Regions from separate parts of the Paenibacillus sp. JDR-2 genome, predicted to be linked through region 1. Evidence: riboswitches for the same ligand, from Rfam matches in the RefSeq annotation. Region 1 holds a riboswitch; the other holds the start of a gene.
The links. Region 1 has a riboswitch for cyclic di-AMP ahead of PJDR2_RS30120 (hypothetical protein). Riboswitches for the same ligand answer to the same signal wherever they lie in the genome.
Positions count from the first base shown of each region.

Region 2: linked by a shared signal. The riboswitch ahead of PJDR2_RS27105 (hypothetical protein) and the one ahead of PJDR2_RS30120 (hypothetical protein) in region 1 are both predicted to bind cyclic di-AMP.

Region 1 covers NC_012914.1:6,854,773-6,862,918, forward strand. The annotation lists gene PJDR2_RS30095 (DHA2 family efflux MFS transporter permease subunit) at 1-1,117, opposite strand, end outside; gene PJDR2_RS30100 (aldehyde dehydrogenase) at 1,277-2,650, opposite strand; gene PJDR2_RS30105 (lysoplasmalogenase) at 2,742-3,392, shown strand; gene rlmN (23S rRNA (adenine(2503)-C(2))-methyltransferase RlmN) at 3,421-4,491, opposite strand; cyclic di-AMP (ydaO/yuaA leader) riboswitch at 5,086-5,280, shown strand; cyclic di-AMP (ydaO/yuaA leader) riboswitch at 5,392-5,577, shown strand; gene PJDR2_RS30120 (hypothetical protein) at 5,699-6,118, shown strand; gene kdpF (K(+)-transporting ATPase subunit F) at 6,260-6,337, shown strand; gene kdpA (potassium-transporting ATPase subunit KdpA) at 6,365-8,044, shown strand; gene kdpB (potassium-transporting ATPase subunit KdpB) at 8,090-8,146, shown strand, end outside.
Region 2 covers NC_012914.1:6,185,587-6,193,732, reverse strand. The annotation lists gene thiO (glycine oxidase ThiO) at 1-326, shown strand, start outside; gene thiD (bifunctional hydroxymethylpyrimidine kinase/phosphomethylpyrimidine kinase) at 350-1,177, shown strand; gene PJDR2_RS27110 (hypothetical protein) at 1,245-1,595, shown strand; cyclic di-AMP (ydaO/yuaA leader) riboswitch at 1,692-1,830, shown strand; gene PJDR2_RS27105 (hypothetical protein) at 2,014-3,024, shown strand; gene PJDR2_RS27100 (alpha/beta hydrolase) at 3,092-4,198, shown strand; gene PJDR2_RS32170 (C40 family peptidase) at 4,498-5,007, shown strand; gene PJDR2_RS27090 (CapA family protein) at 5,299-6,366, opposite strand; gene PJDR2_RS27085 (YheC/YheD family protein) at 6,383-7,426, opposite strand; gene PJDR2_RS27080 (YheC/YheD family protein) at 7,645-8,146, shown strand, end outside.

The DNA.
Region 1 (8,146 bases):
TGATAAGAGGCAGGAGCAGATCCTCTCTGCCCGTATGGATATCGAGATGCGAATACTGGAAGATCGCGCCCGATACAAGGCTGAGCCCGATAACAACCAGCCAGCGGACCCCGATACGGTCGAACAAATAACCGCCGATCGGCATCATGCAGGCCGAAGCCAGCGCTTGCGGGAACAACGTAAGGCCGGTGTCAAACGCACCGTAGCCGCGGCCCTGCTGAAGAAATTGCGGCAGCAGGAAAATCGCGCCAAACAGCGAGAACTGGACAATCCACTGCACCACAATGCCGAACGAGAAATCAATCGAGCGGAACACCCGAAGATCCAGCAGCGGATGCTTCGCGCGCAGCTCTACGATGATAAAGACGATCAGCGCTGCGCCCCCAACGATAAGACCGGCGAGCGTTTTGTCCGAAGTCCAGCTCTCCGCACCCTGGTTGACGCCATAGGATAACGAGGCGAAAGCGAGCGGCCCCAGAATCATGCCCGGAATATCCAATCCGGCAAGCTTCTTGGTCGCCAGCTTCGGCAGACTCCACAACCCGAACAATACGCTGATGATTCCTACCGGCAGATTGATCAGGAAGATCCAGCGCCAGGAATGGTATTCGACCAGCCAACCGGAGAGAATGGGGCCAATGGCCGGAGCCAGCAGAATCGGAACGCCAAGCATCCCCATGACTTGCCCTACTTTATTGGGCGGACTCAGCCGGTAAACGTACGCCATCGCAACGGGCAGCACAAATCCGCCGCCAAGCCCTTGAATAACGCGGAACATAATCAGCGTCTGCGGGTCATTCGGCAGCGCGCATAGGAGCGAGCCAATCGTAAAGAGAATAACCGAAGTCAGAAAAACCGTCTTGGCGCCGAACCGGTCGGACAGCCAGCCCGCAAGCGGGATTACGGCGGCTTGTGCCAGCATATAACCCGTTACGGTCCACTGAAGAGTGGGAAGCTGCGTATGAAAATCCTCTACGAGCTTCGATAAAGCGACGTTCATCGCCGTTGTATCGAGAATAACCATAAAACAGCCGAGAATAATCGCGACAAGCGGAAGCAGAATGCTTTTTATGCTGAATTCCTGCTCCTGCGGGTTATCCGTTAACCGTTGTTCCATCCGTATAACCTCCTACATGGAATACCCCATTACGCCAAGGCTGAGAGGGACAACGGCAGTCTGTAATGGTAGTGTGCTACCCCATGTTACTGAGCAAATTGGGCGAAGTCAATCGATTTTTTGGTAAAAAATACATAAACCGTTTTCAGCTGCATTCCGTTATTTCATCAGCCTCCGGATGATCGAAAGTCCACCCTTGGCCGACGGATAACGGAAAGCGAAATCGAACCTCGTTATTTGCTTCAGAACGCTTTTCATATGGGAGAAGGTCTTGAAGCTGTACTCGCCATGATAAGCCCCGATCCCGCTCTCGCCTACTCCCCCAAACGGCAAATACGGCGTCGCCAGATGCATAAGCGTATCGTTGATGCATCCGCCGCCGAACGGTACGGCTTCGGTCACCCGCTTCTGAATAGCCGCATTCTCGCTGAACAGATAGAGAGCAAGCGGCTTTGGACGCGCATTGATCTGATCGATTGCTTCCTGAAGCTCATCGTAGACCAATACCGGCAGAATCGGGCCAAAAATCTCCTCCTGCATGACCGGCATATTCCAGTCCACGCGGGTTAATACGGTAGGCTCGATCCGGAGCGCCATTTCGTCAGCCCCTCCGCCCATGACAGCCTCCCCTTCGCGAAGAAAGCCTGCAAGCCGCCGGAAGTGCCGCTCCGAAATGATTTTGCCGTAATCCTTATGCTCAAGCGGATTCTGGCCATAGAACTTCGTTACCGACTTGCGGAGCTGCTGCAGGAACTCCTCCAGAACGCTGTGATGCACGAGTACGTAATCGGGCGCGATGCAGGTCTGCCCGGCGTTGATAAATTTGCCGAAGGCAAGACGTCTTGCAGCCAGCTTGAGATTGGCATCATGGTGCACGATAGCCGGGCTTTTACCCCCAAGCTCCAGCGTAACCGGCGTCAAATGCTTGGCTGCCGCCGCCATAACCAACTTGCCGACATTAACGCTGCCCGTGAAGAAAATCTTATCGAACGGCAGGTCCAGCAGCTCTTGGCTTACCTCAACTCCGCCTTCCATAACGGCTATGTAAGAGGGATCAAACGTATCCTGAACAAGCGAAGACATGACCTCCGACACCGCCGGCGATAGTTCCGACGGCTTAAGGACTGCGGTATTGCCCGCCGCTATAGCTCCGACAAGCGGCGCCATTGCGAGCTGGAACGGATAGTTCCACGGAGCGATAATAAGCGCGGTGCCAAGCGGTTCCGGCATGATGTACCCTTTACTGCCCATATGGGTAAGCGCCGTTTTGACCTTGGCGGGCTTCATCCACCGCTTCAACCGCTTTTGCGCAAAAGAGATTTCCTTCAGGACAAGTCCAATCTCGAGCATATAGGACTCCTGCTCGCTCCGGTTCAGGTCGAGCCGAAGCGCCTGCATAATAGCATCCTCGCGTTCCGTAATGGCCTGGCGCAGCTTGGCCAGCTGAGCCTGCCTGAATTCGAGACTCCGGGTTGCCCCGGTCCCGTAATAATGCCGCTGCTTCTCCAGCAATTGAGATCCGTATCCGTTCATGTCATACCCCGCCTTTTCGTTATAAATCCAGACTTAAAAAATGAAATTCTATGCTATAGTTAGGAAAAAGGAGCGATGCCGATTGAATAAAATGCTGCCTGCCCTTATTCTGCTCACAGGCTTGCTTTACATTTTTATCATTCCTGCTGAACCGCATGCCGTCAAGCTAATTTTCAAAGCGATTCCGATGCTGTTGATTATCGCTTATGCTTACATGCAGTCCGCGCAAAATGGTAAGCGGTTTCAATGGATCCTGCTAACCGGTCTTGTTTTCAGCGTTGTTGGCGATGTCACCCTGGGTAACTTTGTCGTAGGGCTCTCCGCCTTTTTAATCGGCCATTTGTTTTATTTAAGCGGATTTTTCGGGCAGTGGAGGTATTCCTTCTGGCGGCTCGTTACCATCGTTCCAATCGGTGCGTACGCCGTTTATATGGGCTACGAGCTGCTCGATGCGCTTACGAAATCGGGAGACGATGCTCTGAAAATCCCCGTTCTTGTCTATTTAACGGCCATTTCGCTGATGGGCTGGTCGGCCATCATGTCCGGCAACGCATGGGCGGTTGCGGGCGCCCTGCTCTTTATGGCTTCCGACTCTATTCTCGCCTGGAATAAGTTTATTTCGGATATTGCGGGGTCAGACGTGCTTATTATGACGACTTATTATGCCGCGCAATTCTGCATAGCAACCTGCATCGGCTACCGGGGCCGCAGCGCTCCCAAGCAAAAAGCCATGATCCTCTGATCATGGCTTTGATTATGCCGCCAGGTTGTTAGCCGGCTTTTTCCTTGTTCATCTGCTTGCTGCGCAGCTGGCCGCAAGCCGCGTCGATGTCGGCGCCATGCTCGAGGCGGACGCTGACGCTGACGTCTTGCTTTTTCAGCGTATCGTAGAAGCCCTTGATGGAGTCGTTCTCGCTGCGCTGGTATTGGCTATGCTCGTCAACCGGGTTGTAAGGAATCAGGTTCACGTTCACGAGGGAGCGGCGGCGGTCGCCCACCAGCTCGGCAAGCTCAAGCGCATGCTCCGGCTGGTCGTTGACGTCCTTGAGCAAAATATACTCCAGCGTAATACGGCGGTTCGTCCGTTCCAGATAGTAATCGATCGCATCCATCAGCTTCTCGATTGGAATCGCGCGGTTGATCTTCATAATCCGCGTCCGCAGCTCATTATTAGGCGCATGCAGAGATACGGCGAGATTAACCCCTTGATCCTTGTCGGCAAACTCTCTGATTTTGTCCGCGAGGCCGCTTGTCGATACCGTAATATGGCGTGGTCCGATAGCCAGACCTTTATGATCCTTCACCGTTGTAAGGAAGTCGTTCAGGTGAATAAAGTTATCGAACGGCTCGCCGATACCCATGACAACGATATGGCTAACCTTCTCGCCTTGGCCGGATTCGTCGAGATGAAGCTGAATCTTCATAATCTGCTCGACAATCTCGCCGCTTGTCAGATCCCTGCTCTTCTTGAGCAGGCCGCTCGCGCAGAAGCTGCAGCCGATGTTGCAGCCGACCTGCGTGGTTACGCAGACCGACAAGCCGAACTTATGGCGCATCATCACCGTCTCGATCAGGTTGCCGTCATCCAGCTTGAGCAGCAGCTTGACGGTGCCGTCCTTCGACACTTGCTTCGTATGCTCGACCAGCGTCTGGATCGCATAGTTCTCCTCCAGCAGCTTCACGCAGTCCGGATGAACATCCGTCATATCCGCAAAGCTCGTAACCCGCTTCCGGTACAAGTATTCCCACACCTGAGTCGCCCGGAACTTTTTATGCCCGCGCTCGCCCAGCCATGCCGTTAATTGATCTAATGTAAATCCATATATGGATGCTGTACTCATCGTTTTTCCTCTTTTCGTGAAACGCGGCCAAAACCGCATACTGTTCCTATTGTCCCAAAATTAGCGCATGAAAACAAGGGGCTTTCATTGCTCGCACTTAACCCGCGCGCTTATTTTACTGCTCCAACTTCCTGCCGGCAAGCGCGCTTGCCGTAATTGCCCAATACGCTGTAAGACGTTTTTTCCGTCTTATTCGGCCCTACTCTGCCCTCGGCTGCATGCCCAACCCGCTGTAAGACGGTTTTTCCGTCTTATTCGGCTCTACTCGGCCCTTGGCTGCATGCTCAACCCGCTGTAAGACGATTTTTCCGTCTTATTCGGCCCTACTCGGCCCTTGGCTGCATGCCCAACACGCTGTAAGACGGTTTTTCCGTCTTATTTGGCGCCCCCGGACAACCCAATTTAGGCTTGCCATAAACCTAACTTTCACGCCGAATTGCCGCATTCGAGAGATATAGAGCGTAACAAAGAGTATGATAGAGCTCCCTTCAATTGTAAACGCTCTAACCAAACTCCTTGTCAGAATTAGACAATATGCCGCCTCCACGGTTCATTTACAACTTCGGCCGTCAGGCGTAATATACGATTCAGCAAATGTAACAATCGCTGAGTTTCCGTCAAGGGAAACGGGGGAACCAATCGATAAGCGGCATTGCAACGGTGTGAGAGCCGGCGCGGCATGCTTATCCGGGGTGAATCCGGGAAAAGGCTGCGCGCGGCCGGACCCGGTAGGGCGACTCTCACCGTCCGAATCCGTCAGCTAACCTCGTAAGCGATGAAAATGCACTGCCCATTAGGCGAGGGCATTTTCCAAGTAGAGAGGATGATGTGATCTTGTGACCTTCCAAGGCCGCGGGGAACTTTCCTCTGCGGCTTTTTCTTATGCCCATTTTTAATCAACTGTCTTTATCGCTTAATCCCTTTTACGGGGGAACGGGGGAACCAATCGGACAGCCGGCTGTTAAGCGCAGCCAGCCAATCCACGGGGTGAATCGCCGGCTCAGCTCCATCTGAGCATGTCGGCGTAGGGCGACTCTTACGCCCGAATCCGTCAGCTAACTTCGTCAGCGTACCAAGAGAGGCAACGATGATCGTGAATATAGGCGCGGTTTTTTTTCTGCTGCGCTTATAAGCCGCGTGAAGAGTCCCTCTTCCGCGGCTTTTTTGTTTGTCGTTGATTCCTCTAACGAAAAGAGGAGCGTAAACCATGGACGATTATATACTCGTCTCCGCACCTAACGTGCAGGGCGAGGATTTTATTAAACAGCTGCTGCACCGGCATATCCCATTCGCAGCCATCGTGAACAACAAGACCGAGTATGAGCGGATGCTGGAGCTTGGCGTGTCAACGATTATCGTCATTAATACAACGGATGAAGGCACCTGGCGTGTCCCTGAGCTGCCGGTGGGACGGATCTTTTTATTCGAGAGAAGCCTGAATCTATGCTGTCGTTACATCCAGATCTGCCGCAGCTGGACATCCAAATCGATTTGCGTCGTTACGGACAGCGCGAATCCACGCCTGATCTACAAAGGGATGGGCGCCAATTATGTGATTCACTCCAGCCATGCGGATACTTCATTTCTAATCATAAACGATCTCATGGCAAGCCAAGATAATAGGTAAGGGTCGAAGTTATTCGCAATTCTTTTAGGAGGAATTTGCTATGCAGGATATCTATATGGTGCTGCTTCTCGCAGCGATATTTTTACTCTTCGCCGGCTTTATGCAGTGGTGCGACCTGGCTACACAAGAGGAGGATAAGCGATGATCGTCACGTTGGTGCTTGCCTTGTTTCTCTTTCTTTATTTAGTTTACGCCTTGATAAATCCGGAGAAGTTCTAAACCCTAATCGATCGCTGGGAGGCCGCAATGGATATTTTACAGCTCATCATCGTGGTTGGCGTGCTTATTCTGCTCGTCAAACCGCTCGGAACGTATGTATATCACGTGTACTCGGATCAACCGAACCGGACCGACCGCCTATTTGGCGGCATCGAACGGTTCATTTATAAAGTGATAGGACTGAAATCGCGCGAGGGCATGACCTGGAAAAAGTACGCGCTAAGCTTTCTGCTTACGAATATCGTGCTTGTCGCGCTCAGTTATCTAATTCTGCGTCTGCAAGGCAGCCTTTCGGGCAACCCCAACGGCATTGGCGCTATGGAAGAGACGCTGTCGTTCAATACCGTTATCAGCTTTATTACGAATACGAACCTGCAGCACTACAGCGGCGAGACCGGGCTGTCCTATTTTTCGCAGATGGCCGTCATCATGATGATGATGTTCACCTCGGCGGCTACCGGCTTCTCGGTTGCGATTGCTTTTATTCGCGGCTTAACGAGCAGGGGCAGCACAATCGGCAACTTCTTCAGCGATTTCGTGAAATCCCATACGCGGATTTTCCTGCCGCTCGCAACGCTTATTACGCTGGTTCTTGTGGCTCTTCACGTACCGCAGACGCTGCAGCCTAACGTAACGGCAACAACGCTGGAAGGGGCAGCGCAAAGCATCGCCATCGGCCCGGTTGCGTCGCTTGAATCGATTAAACATTTAGGAACCAACGGCGGCGGTTTCTTTGGCGTCAACTCGGCGCATCCGTTCGAGAATCCAAACCCGCTCACGAATGTGATCGAGATTCTGTCCATGTGGGCGCTGCCTGCCAGTCTTCCTTATGTATACGGCCGCTTTGCCGGTAACCGCAAGCAAGGCTGGGTTGTGTTTGGCGCCATGATGTCGCTGTTCCTGGTTTTCCTTGCGACGGTCTACACAGCTGAGCTGCATGGCAATCCGGTAATGAACAACCTTGGCGTAGACGCCTCGCAAGGCAGCATGGAGGGCAAGGAAGTCCGGTTTGGCATTGCCCAATCCTCCCTCTTTACGGCGGTGACTACGGCGGCTACTACCGGCTCAGTCAACAATATGCATGACACGCTGACCCCGATCGGCGGTCTTGTCCCGCTGGCGGAAATGATGCTGAACGTCGTGTTTGGCGGCAAAGGCGTTGGCCTCGTCAATATGCTGATGTATGCCATTCTTGCCGTCTTTATCGCCGGATTAATGGTCGGTCGGACACCGGAGTTTCTCGGACGGAAAATCGAGCCGAAGGAAATGAAGCTGATTGCGATCGCGATTCTCGTCCATCCGTTTATCATTCTGGCGCCAACCGCTATTGCTTTCTTGACGGATCTGGGCCAGGGAGCCATCACGAATCCCGGCTTCCACGGCATCTCGCAGGTGCTCTATGAATACACCTCGTCAGCGGCGAATAACGGCTCCGGTTTTGAAGGTCTTGCCGACAATACGCCGTTCTGGAACATTACAACCGGACTCGTCATGCTGCTTGGACGGTATGTTTCGATGATTGCCATGCTGGCTGTAGCCGGATCCCTGGTCCGTAAAAAGCCCGTACCGGAGACGATCGGCACATTCCGGACGGACAACGTGCTGTTTGGCGGAATTCTTGTAGGAACCGTAGTTATTGTTGGCGCGCTTACGTTCCTGCCTGCCGTCGTGCTTGGACCTATTGCAGAGCATTTAACGATTCGCTAACGGATAAGGATGAGGTGAATAACCGTGACCACACAACGTAAATCCATGCTGACCTCGGCGATTATAAGTCGCGCGGTGAAGGACAGCTTTCTGAAATTAAAT
Region 2 (8,146 bases), 670 kb from region 1:
TATGCGGGGCTTCCGAGGATGTGGCGGGCTTTGACACAACCGTTACGGAGCGGGGAATCGAGCGGCTGCGCAAGTGGAACAAGCAGGCGTTCCCGTTTCTCGCCGGGCAGGAGCCGTTTCACCGCTGGGCAGGCCTGAGGCCTTCCACGCAGGATGGATTCCCATTGCTTGGACCGGTTCAGGAATCGGGCGGCCGCGTCATTATGGCGGCGGGCCATTACCGCAACGGTATTCTTCTCAGCCCGGTTACGGCACAGGTTGTGGCCGATTATATCGATAACGGCAGCAGGCTGCAGGCGTTTGCGCCGGAACGGTTTTCCTACTAAACGATAAACGGGGTGAAATAAAAATGGACGAATACATAAACGGCAATGTAGCCCGGGCTTTGACGATTGCCGGCTCGGACAGCGGCGGCGGAGCAGGCATTCAGGCGGATTTGAAAACGTTCCAGGAGCTTGGTGCCTACGGGATGTCCGCTCTGACGGCGATTACCGCGCAAAATACGCTTGGCGTGCAAGGCGTATTCCCGCTCGCCAAGGAAGCGGTAAAGGCGCAGATTCACTCCGTCGGCAGCGATATCGGCGTTGACGCTTTAAAGACCGGCATGCTGTTTAGTGCCGAGATTATCGAGGAAGTAGCCGAGGCGATTGCTTTCTTTGGCTGGAAGAAGGTTGTGGTAGACCCGGTTATGATCGCAAAAGGCGGCGCATCGCTCCTGCAGGTAGAGGCCGTCCGGGCTTTAAGCCGCAAGCTGCTGCCGCTCACGATGATTATTACGCCAAACATTCCGGAGGCCGAACACCTGACCGGGATGGCCATCCGCAACAAGAACGACAAGCTTGAGGCGGCGAAAAAGCTGTCCAGCCTCGGCGCCCGTTATGTCCTCATTAAAGGCGGGCATGAAGCAGGAGCTGATGCGGTGGATCTGTTATACGACGGCAGCGGCTATAGCGAGCTCTCCGGGAAACGAATCGTTACCGAGCGTACGCATGGCACCGGCTGCACCTATTCGGCTGCGCTCACCGCGGGTCTCGCTCAAGGGCTTGATATCGAAGAAGCCGTTCGCCAGGCAAAAGCCTATATTCAAGCCGCCATTGAAGACGGCATTATCGTCGGCAGCGGACATGGCCCAACGAATCATTGGGCATATCGCAAGAGAGGACTAGTCACTAAATAGTGGGACAAGATCCAGTCCTAATTCCGCGCTCCCCATCATACATATGATTAAGAGGAGCGTGAGTAAGGTGGAGGATAACAAAGTCAAGCGTTATTATCAGCTTAAGCAAAAGCAGAAGGAAATCGAGCAGGAATTATCCGAGCTGCGCGGTGAAATCGTGCAGCATTGCGCCGAGCTGGAGCTCTCCGAACTGGAGGTAGGCAGCTACAAGTTGAAGATTGTTTCCCAAGAGCGCAAGGAATTTGATGAGAGCAAGCTGTTTGCCGCTCTTCCCGATCCTGATGTATGGCGGCTGCTCTCGAAGCCCGATACCTCCAAAATCGCCGGTCTCATCAAGCTGAACGTTATTTCGGAAGAAACCATTAAGGATACGTTTTCGGTTAAGCACTTATTTCTTCTTCAAGTGGATAAGAAGTGACCGCAGAGATATAACATAACCCCGTCCAACCTTCCTTCGGAAATTGGGCGGGGATTTTTATTGATTAATTGTTGACAATATTAAGAATTGTGAGATAATTACAATAAGCTTAGTTCTCGGCGTTGCCGAGAAGCGGGGAAACCAATCTTTTGGGGCGAATCAGCCGGTTATCGGCTGTAGGGAACCATCTATCCCGAGTCCGTCAGCTAACCTCGTCAGCTTTGAGATGGGTCTTTTGCGAATAACATTGCAAACGATAGACCCTTGAAGGGTCTTTTTCTGTTTTAAAGGCCCAAAATGCACACAGACCATGATCATGCTCTGTGTTGCTGGGGTCTTTTTTTTTCATTTTTCGTGGAGGTGGGATGGACTTCCCGGCATAGGTGATGCTTTTAATAACCTTTTGGAGGGATGCGAGATGGTACAACCAATGGCCGATAACGGTAGATCGGCAGGTCTGTCGGAGGCGGAAAGAGAACGGCTTAAGAAGCATTTTCGCGTCAATGATTATTACTTAAACCTGATTGACTGGGATGATCCGAAGGATCCGATCCGCAAGCATCTGATTGCGGCCGCGGGGGAAGCGCCTCACGGGATCCAGGAGTTCACTTGGGAAGCTGCCGGCTGCAAGCATATTTATCAATCGATGGTTCTTCTCCCCGTGTCCCAGGCAGCGGAAGGAATTGCCTACATTGCCGAACATAATGAGATTCATAAGGTTGTGCTGACGGGAGATAGTCTGATGTTAGGTATTGCCAAGCTGACTAGTATTATCGAGCAGCTGCGGGATATCGAGCATATCGGCACGATTAGATTGGATTCCAGAATGCCCGTTCATAATCCAATGCGAATTTATGAGGACCATGCATTATTAAAGATGTTAAGTCAGTTCTCGAGTCCGGAGAAGCGGATCTATTTGATGACTACGATTAACCATCCGAGAGAATTAACGGCCGAAGCGAAGAAAGCCTTTAATGCCCTTCACCAGGCGGGAGTTGTCGTTCTTAATCAAACCCCTATTGTCAAGGGCGTTAATAATGATCCTCTTCTGTTAGGCAAGCTGATTGATCAGCTGTCCCAGGCTGGGGTTTCACCATATTCCTTTATCATTAACCGTCCTAATTCTTCTTATCCTGAGTCTAGCCTGTCTCTGCAAACGCAGTTCTCTATCGTTCAGCAAGCAAAAGAACTAACCGCGGAGCTAGGGAAGCGGATCAGGCTTTTGATGGCTCATGATTATGGCAAGGTTGAATTGTTGGATATAGAAGGCGGCAAAGCCTACGTGAAATATCATCACTATCAAGAAGAAGGAAAAGGCCGTTTTATCATGCTGGACTGTCCTCCTGAAGCATCGTGGCTGGAGGATCTGTCGGAGCATGATGATCATATGGTCTATCTGCCGTCCGGTCAGCCTGCAAAGAATAAATAAAGGATGTTCATAAGCCAAAGGAGAAGTAAGAAGGGATCGCATTTCACATCCCGGGAGGCTTCTGTTAATGAGAGTATACAGCCAGGAAATTGTGAACGCTCTGCAGGCTCAGCAGGAAGAAGCAAACTTGAACGGCACGCAGGTTATTGTAAAGGTTAATCCGGAAGAGACAAGGGCCGGTTATCTGGATCCCTACGAGCTTCAGCTTATTAGGAAATGGGCCGGGGAACAAAAGGTTGCCCCAGCCCAGCCTCCGTCGCCGGAGGAGCAGCTTCAGCTTATTCGAGATTCCATGGGATTTCCGAACCGTAATTTGAATACGGTGGAGATTTACACCGGTTATGAACGCGTAAAGCTTGGCGACAATGAGGTTGGCCTATGGCGGTATTACCCGCGCAAATCGATGCGGAAGCCTAACAAACCTTGTCTCATCTATATTCACGGCGGCGGCTGGATCGGCGGTACCGTGTTTGCGGTGGAGAACCCTTGCCGGCTGATCGCCGAGCTGGCCGATGCCGTTGTCTTTAATATTGACTATTCATTGGCTCCGGAGCATAAGTTCCCTAACGGGTTTAACGACTGCTTTAATGCCGTTCAATATATTTATGAGCATGCCGAGGACTACGGCATCGACCGGAACCGGATTGCCGTAGGCGGCGACAGTGCCGGCGGCAACCTGTCGGCTGCCGTAGCAGCCAAGGACCGGGATTTAGGTACGCGTATGGTAGCCCAGCAGGTGCTGATTTATCCGTGCGTTACCTTCCTTAACGGGGTGAACGGTTATCAGTGGGAGCTGTCCCAGTTCGAGATGGCGGATGAACAAAGAGCTATGATTGATCCCATGCTGGGGATTGGACGGCCTACCGAGGCTGATCCGGAAGTCAGAAAAGCATGGGAGCTTTATCTGCCTCGCGAAGAGGACGTACGTAATCCTTATGTCAGTCCGCTTCTGGCTGACAGCAAAGATCTGCCGCGCACGTTGTGCGTTGGTGCGGAATTTGACGGGCTGCGCATTCAGTCGGAAGTATACAGCAGGCAGCTTGCGGCCGCCGGCGTTCCGGTGAAGACAATCCGGTACAAGGGATGTACGCATGCTTTTATCGACCGTCTGGGCTTTGTGCCGCAGGCAGAGGATTTATGTATTGAAATTGCAAATGCTTTGAAAGCACTATAATAGAAGAGATAGTTTTTCCAAGCCCGTTCTTCCTTGATGGAAGAACGGGCTTTTATCGTTAATCCTATGTGAAAAATGAAAAATCAGGATTATAGCATAGTTGATAGCACGCAACAAGTAAGAAAATACTCATCATAGACTCATAGGATTCTCAGAAAGTGGTTAAGACCCAAGAAACGCCTAGATTACAGCATTCTTAACGCTTTCATTTACCGCTCGTTGCCAATTTTTGCGGGTGTTCTTGGGGTTCTGAGCCAATTTATAATAGCCCTATCACGATGATAGGGAGTGAAGAACAAATGAAATTCATGACAAAAATCGCGATGCTATTGGTGGCTATCGCATTACCGGTAACAGCGCTTCTTCATACGACAGCGGATGCAGCGATGTCTTCGGACGCGAAAAGAGCGAAGGTTGTTCAAACTGCATTAAACTTAAAAGGTAAAGTCAATTACGTGCATTGGCAAGACCGTCAAGAGAAAAAAGCCCCTTACGCAACAGACTGCTCCGGTTTCACGGCGCTTGTATATAAACTTGCTAATGTTGGCGTTACTCTCGTTAGCCGCGACGACGACGCGCAAGCTAAAGTAGGAACTAAAGTAGGCTACGGCAACTTCAAAAAAGGCGATCTTCTGTTCTTCTGGAACAGCGGTTCGAAAAACCATAAAGACGTAGGCCACGTCGGCATCTACATCGGCAACGGCAAAATGATTCACAACGCAAGCCCTTCGGCAGACGTTATTATTTCGGATGTTAACTCGAGCTATTACAAGCAGCGTTTCATCGTGGGGAGACGCGTAATTAACTAGATTGGCTGATTAGGTGAGTTAACACTTACACTGCGCATTCAAATATTCCTTTCAACCGCTGTTGTTCGGGGGATTTTTTCAATAAGTTTGTAGAGGAGAAATCCCCCGAACAAAGGCGGGCTAAAAGCTTTCTGAAAGAAAGCTACATCGGAAGCATAATCTACGCTTTTCAAGAAACATTCGAATTCTCCGTTTAACGTCAAACCTCAGCTAAATGTCAAAATCTTATTTAATTGCTTAAAGGAACAAGGAAAAGCCGTACGGAATGATCCGTACGGCATTTTTTTGTGGTTAAATGATTTCCGCGTTGACGGAGTCAGAGTCCTTTACGATATGCTGACGGACATGGTGGATCATTTTTTTCATGCGGACGGCTTCGGCACTGGACGGATCGAGCTTTTTTAAATGGGCGCTAAGGGGGAAAACCTTAAATGCGCTTCGGCCTCCCGTTTTGCTAATCCGCGTCCAGGTTGGAATAAAGTCGACCTTCTTGATTCGAATGGTGCCGTCATCAAGCTTGCGCACTTGGAGCTGAGTGATAAGGCCGGTTAAGGTATGATCGTTGTAATAAAGGCGGGTCGAAATAATATTGCCGAGGGAATAGATGGCGAATCTGCGGATACCCGATCCGCTTTTATAGAAAACGGCTGGTTGAATGGTATGCGAGTGGGCACCGAGTATAATGTCAGCGCCATTTTTGAATAATAATTGCACCATATCCTTTTGCTTCTGTACCGGATAATTCGAGTATTCTCTGCCCATATGCAGGCATACGATAGTCAGATCGACGTTTTTGGCTTTTAGCCGTTTCAGGTCGGAGACCATTTTGGCCGGATTGATCAGGTCAACCGCCCATTTATGGTCCGAAGGAACCGGGATTTTATTTGTGGTTTTCGTATAAGCAAGGAAGCCGATCTTGATGCCTTTGACTTCTTTGACGACCAGATGCTGCGCTTCATTCTGCGTCCGGTAAGTACCGGTATGGGCAATCCCTTTGGCATCCAAAATTCTGAGCGTACGCTTCAGACCGTTAATGCCGTTGTCCATGCAATGATTATTGGCTGTCGAGACAAAGTCGAAGCCAAGATTTTTCAAGGTATCGGCGAAAGCGTCCGGGCAGTTGAACATAGGCCAGTTCGTACGAGGATGCCGTTTCACAACACTGTAAGCGTCCTCGGAGGTTTTACCCGCAAATACGGTTTCCAGGTTGCCAATCGTCAGATCGGCATTACGCAGATAAGGGGCGATCGGTTCGAACAGATGGTCGAAGGAATAGCCTTTTTCCCCTTTGCAGGAGTTGATAATACGCGTCTTCATCAGGAAATCCCCGACTGCGGCTATCGTTATTTCCGTACTCATGATTCATCTCCGTTTATTAGGTTTTTGACAGCAGGCTGCGGGCATATTGAAAATGCGTATGCAGGCTTTGCTCCCAAGCTTTGAGTCCATATAGCTGCCGCATAATTTTTTTCCCGGGCTTGATGTTGATCTCAAGCAGCCACAGCTTGCCGTGGACATCTACCGCGAGGTCAATGCCAAGCTCGCAAAGGCGGGCGCCATAGGATTTTTCCGTAAACGCCGGAATATATTCCGCGAGTTCGCGAACGGATTTGGCGAGCGCTTCGCCTTTCTCGTCGCCAAACTCTTTTTTTAGATAGGAGCTTGCTTCAAAGGCATGGCCGCCGCTCTTCAGGTTGGACGTAATCCGGCCGCGCTGTGCCTCGCGCACGGCAATCCCCGTTGTCTGCCAGTTCCCTTCGCTTTGCTTCAGCATCAACGCGCGAATGTCGTAAATAATTCCTTGCTTGTTCCGGATATCAATCCACTGCTGCATGATTTGACGTTCCTTGCTCAGTGCGCGCCTAATTAACGAACGGATGCCAAGAGCGCTCATTAATCGCGTTTGCTCGCCGTTTTTCTGCACCTTGTACTGTCCTTGCTCGAGCGTGACGCGTACGATATCTCTGCCGCCCCAGCCGTTAATCGGCTTTAGCATGACGCTATTATGTTTTTTCACAAAGGCTAGAAAGCTGCTTGGATCCTTCACCGGTTCAGTAGGCAGAAGATACGGCTTCAGAACGGGGGAAGTAAGCAGATGCTTCTGGATCCGGATTTTGTTACCGATGCCGTAGCCGGTAAACGGGAAAGAGGGTGCCTTTTTGACCAGAGTGGCTCTGGCGACTTGCGATCCTTTGTAAAATCCGATATCCATGTTCATCCGGGGAAGAGGCATTGTCTGCCTGCTCCATGTTCCGCCTTTATATACATAGCCTGTTATCCTTCGGGTTGTCAGGTTCACATCTTTAGGGGTGTAAACGAGAATGCCGCTGAATTTCTCGGCGAGGGCTGATTTGGCATGTCTAGCAAAGCTTCCCGCATGGCCGATCCGATGGTTCATGATTCCTAAGATGTCGCTCATCTTTGTTTCTCCTGTCCTGTGGCCTTAAGCTGTAGTCGGAACTGTGTATTATCATATGAAGCATGATATTTGTCCGGCATGGGATAAACGCCTATTCCTCAAGGGGTAGACGTCCGTTGAAGGTACTTTTTGAGGCTTGAAGGAATAGTATGGAGCAAGCGATTAGCCTCATATAGAAGGACATGTAACTGCTGTACATCAATGGAGGAGATTCCACCATGAAAGGCTATATGATTAAATATCCGGGGCGAAAATGGTTAAAGCATGTAGCACTGTCGGGTGAAGAAGAGCTCCGTGATTACTTGCCGGATACGGAGCAATTTACACCAAAGGGTTTTATCAGCATGATTGACCGTTACCCCGTCCTGTTCGTGAAGCCGGATCTTGGCATGAAGGGACAGGGTGTCATGAAGGTTTATTATAAGGATGGCCGAATCGTCATTCGGACGGAGGACAGCCGCTATTCGTTCCAATCCGCTAAATTCGCGGCCATCAAGCTGAAGCAGTTGATCGGAACGAAGCGGTATCTTATGCAGCAGGGAATCGATCTGATTCAGATTGACGGGAACCCCATAGATTTTCGTATCCTTCTGCATTTGCGGCGGGACGAAACCTGGAAGTTCTTTGGCGTTATGGGCAAGGTGGCGGCGCCTAACCGGTTCGTGACGAACCATAGCAGCGGGGGGAAAGCGATCCGGCTGCATCAGGCGCTTGGCCTTA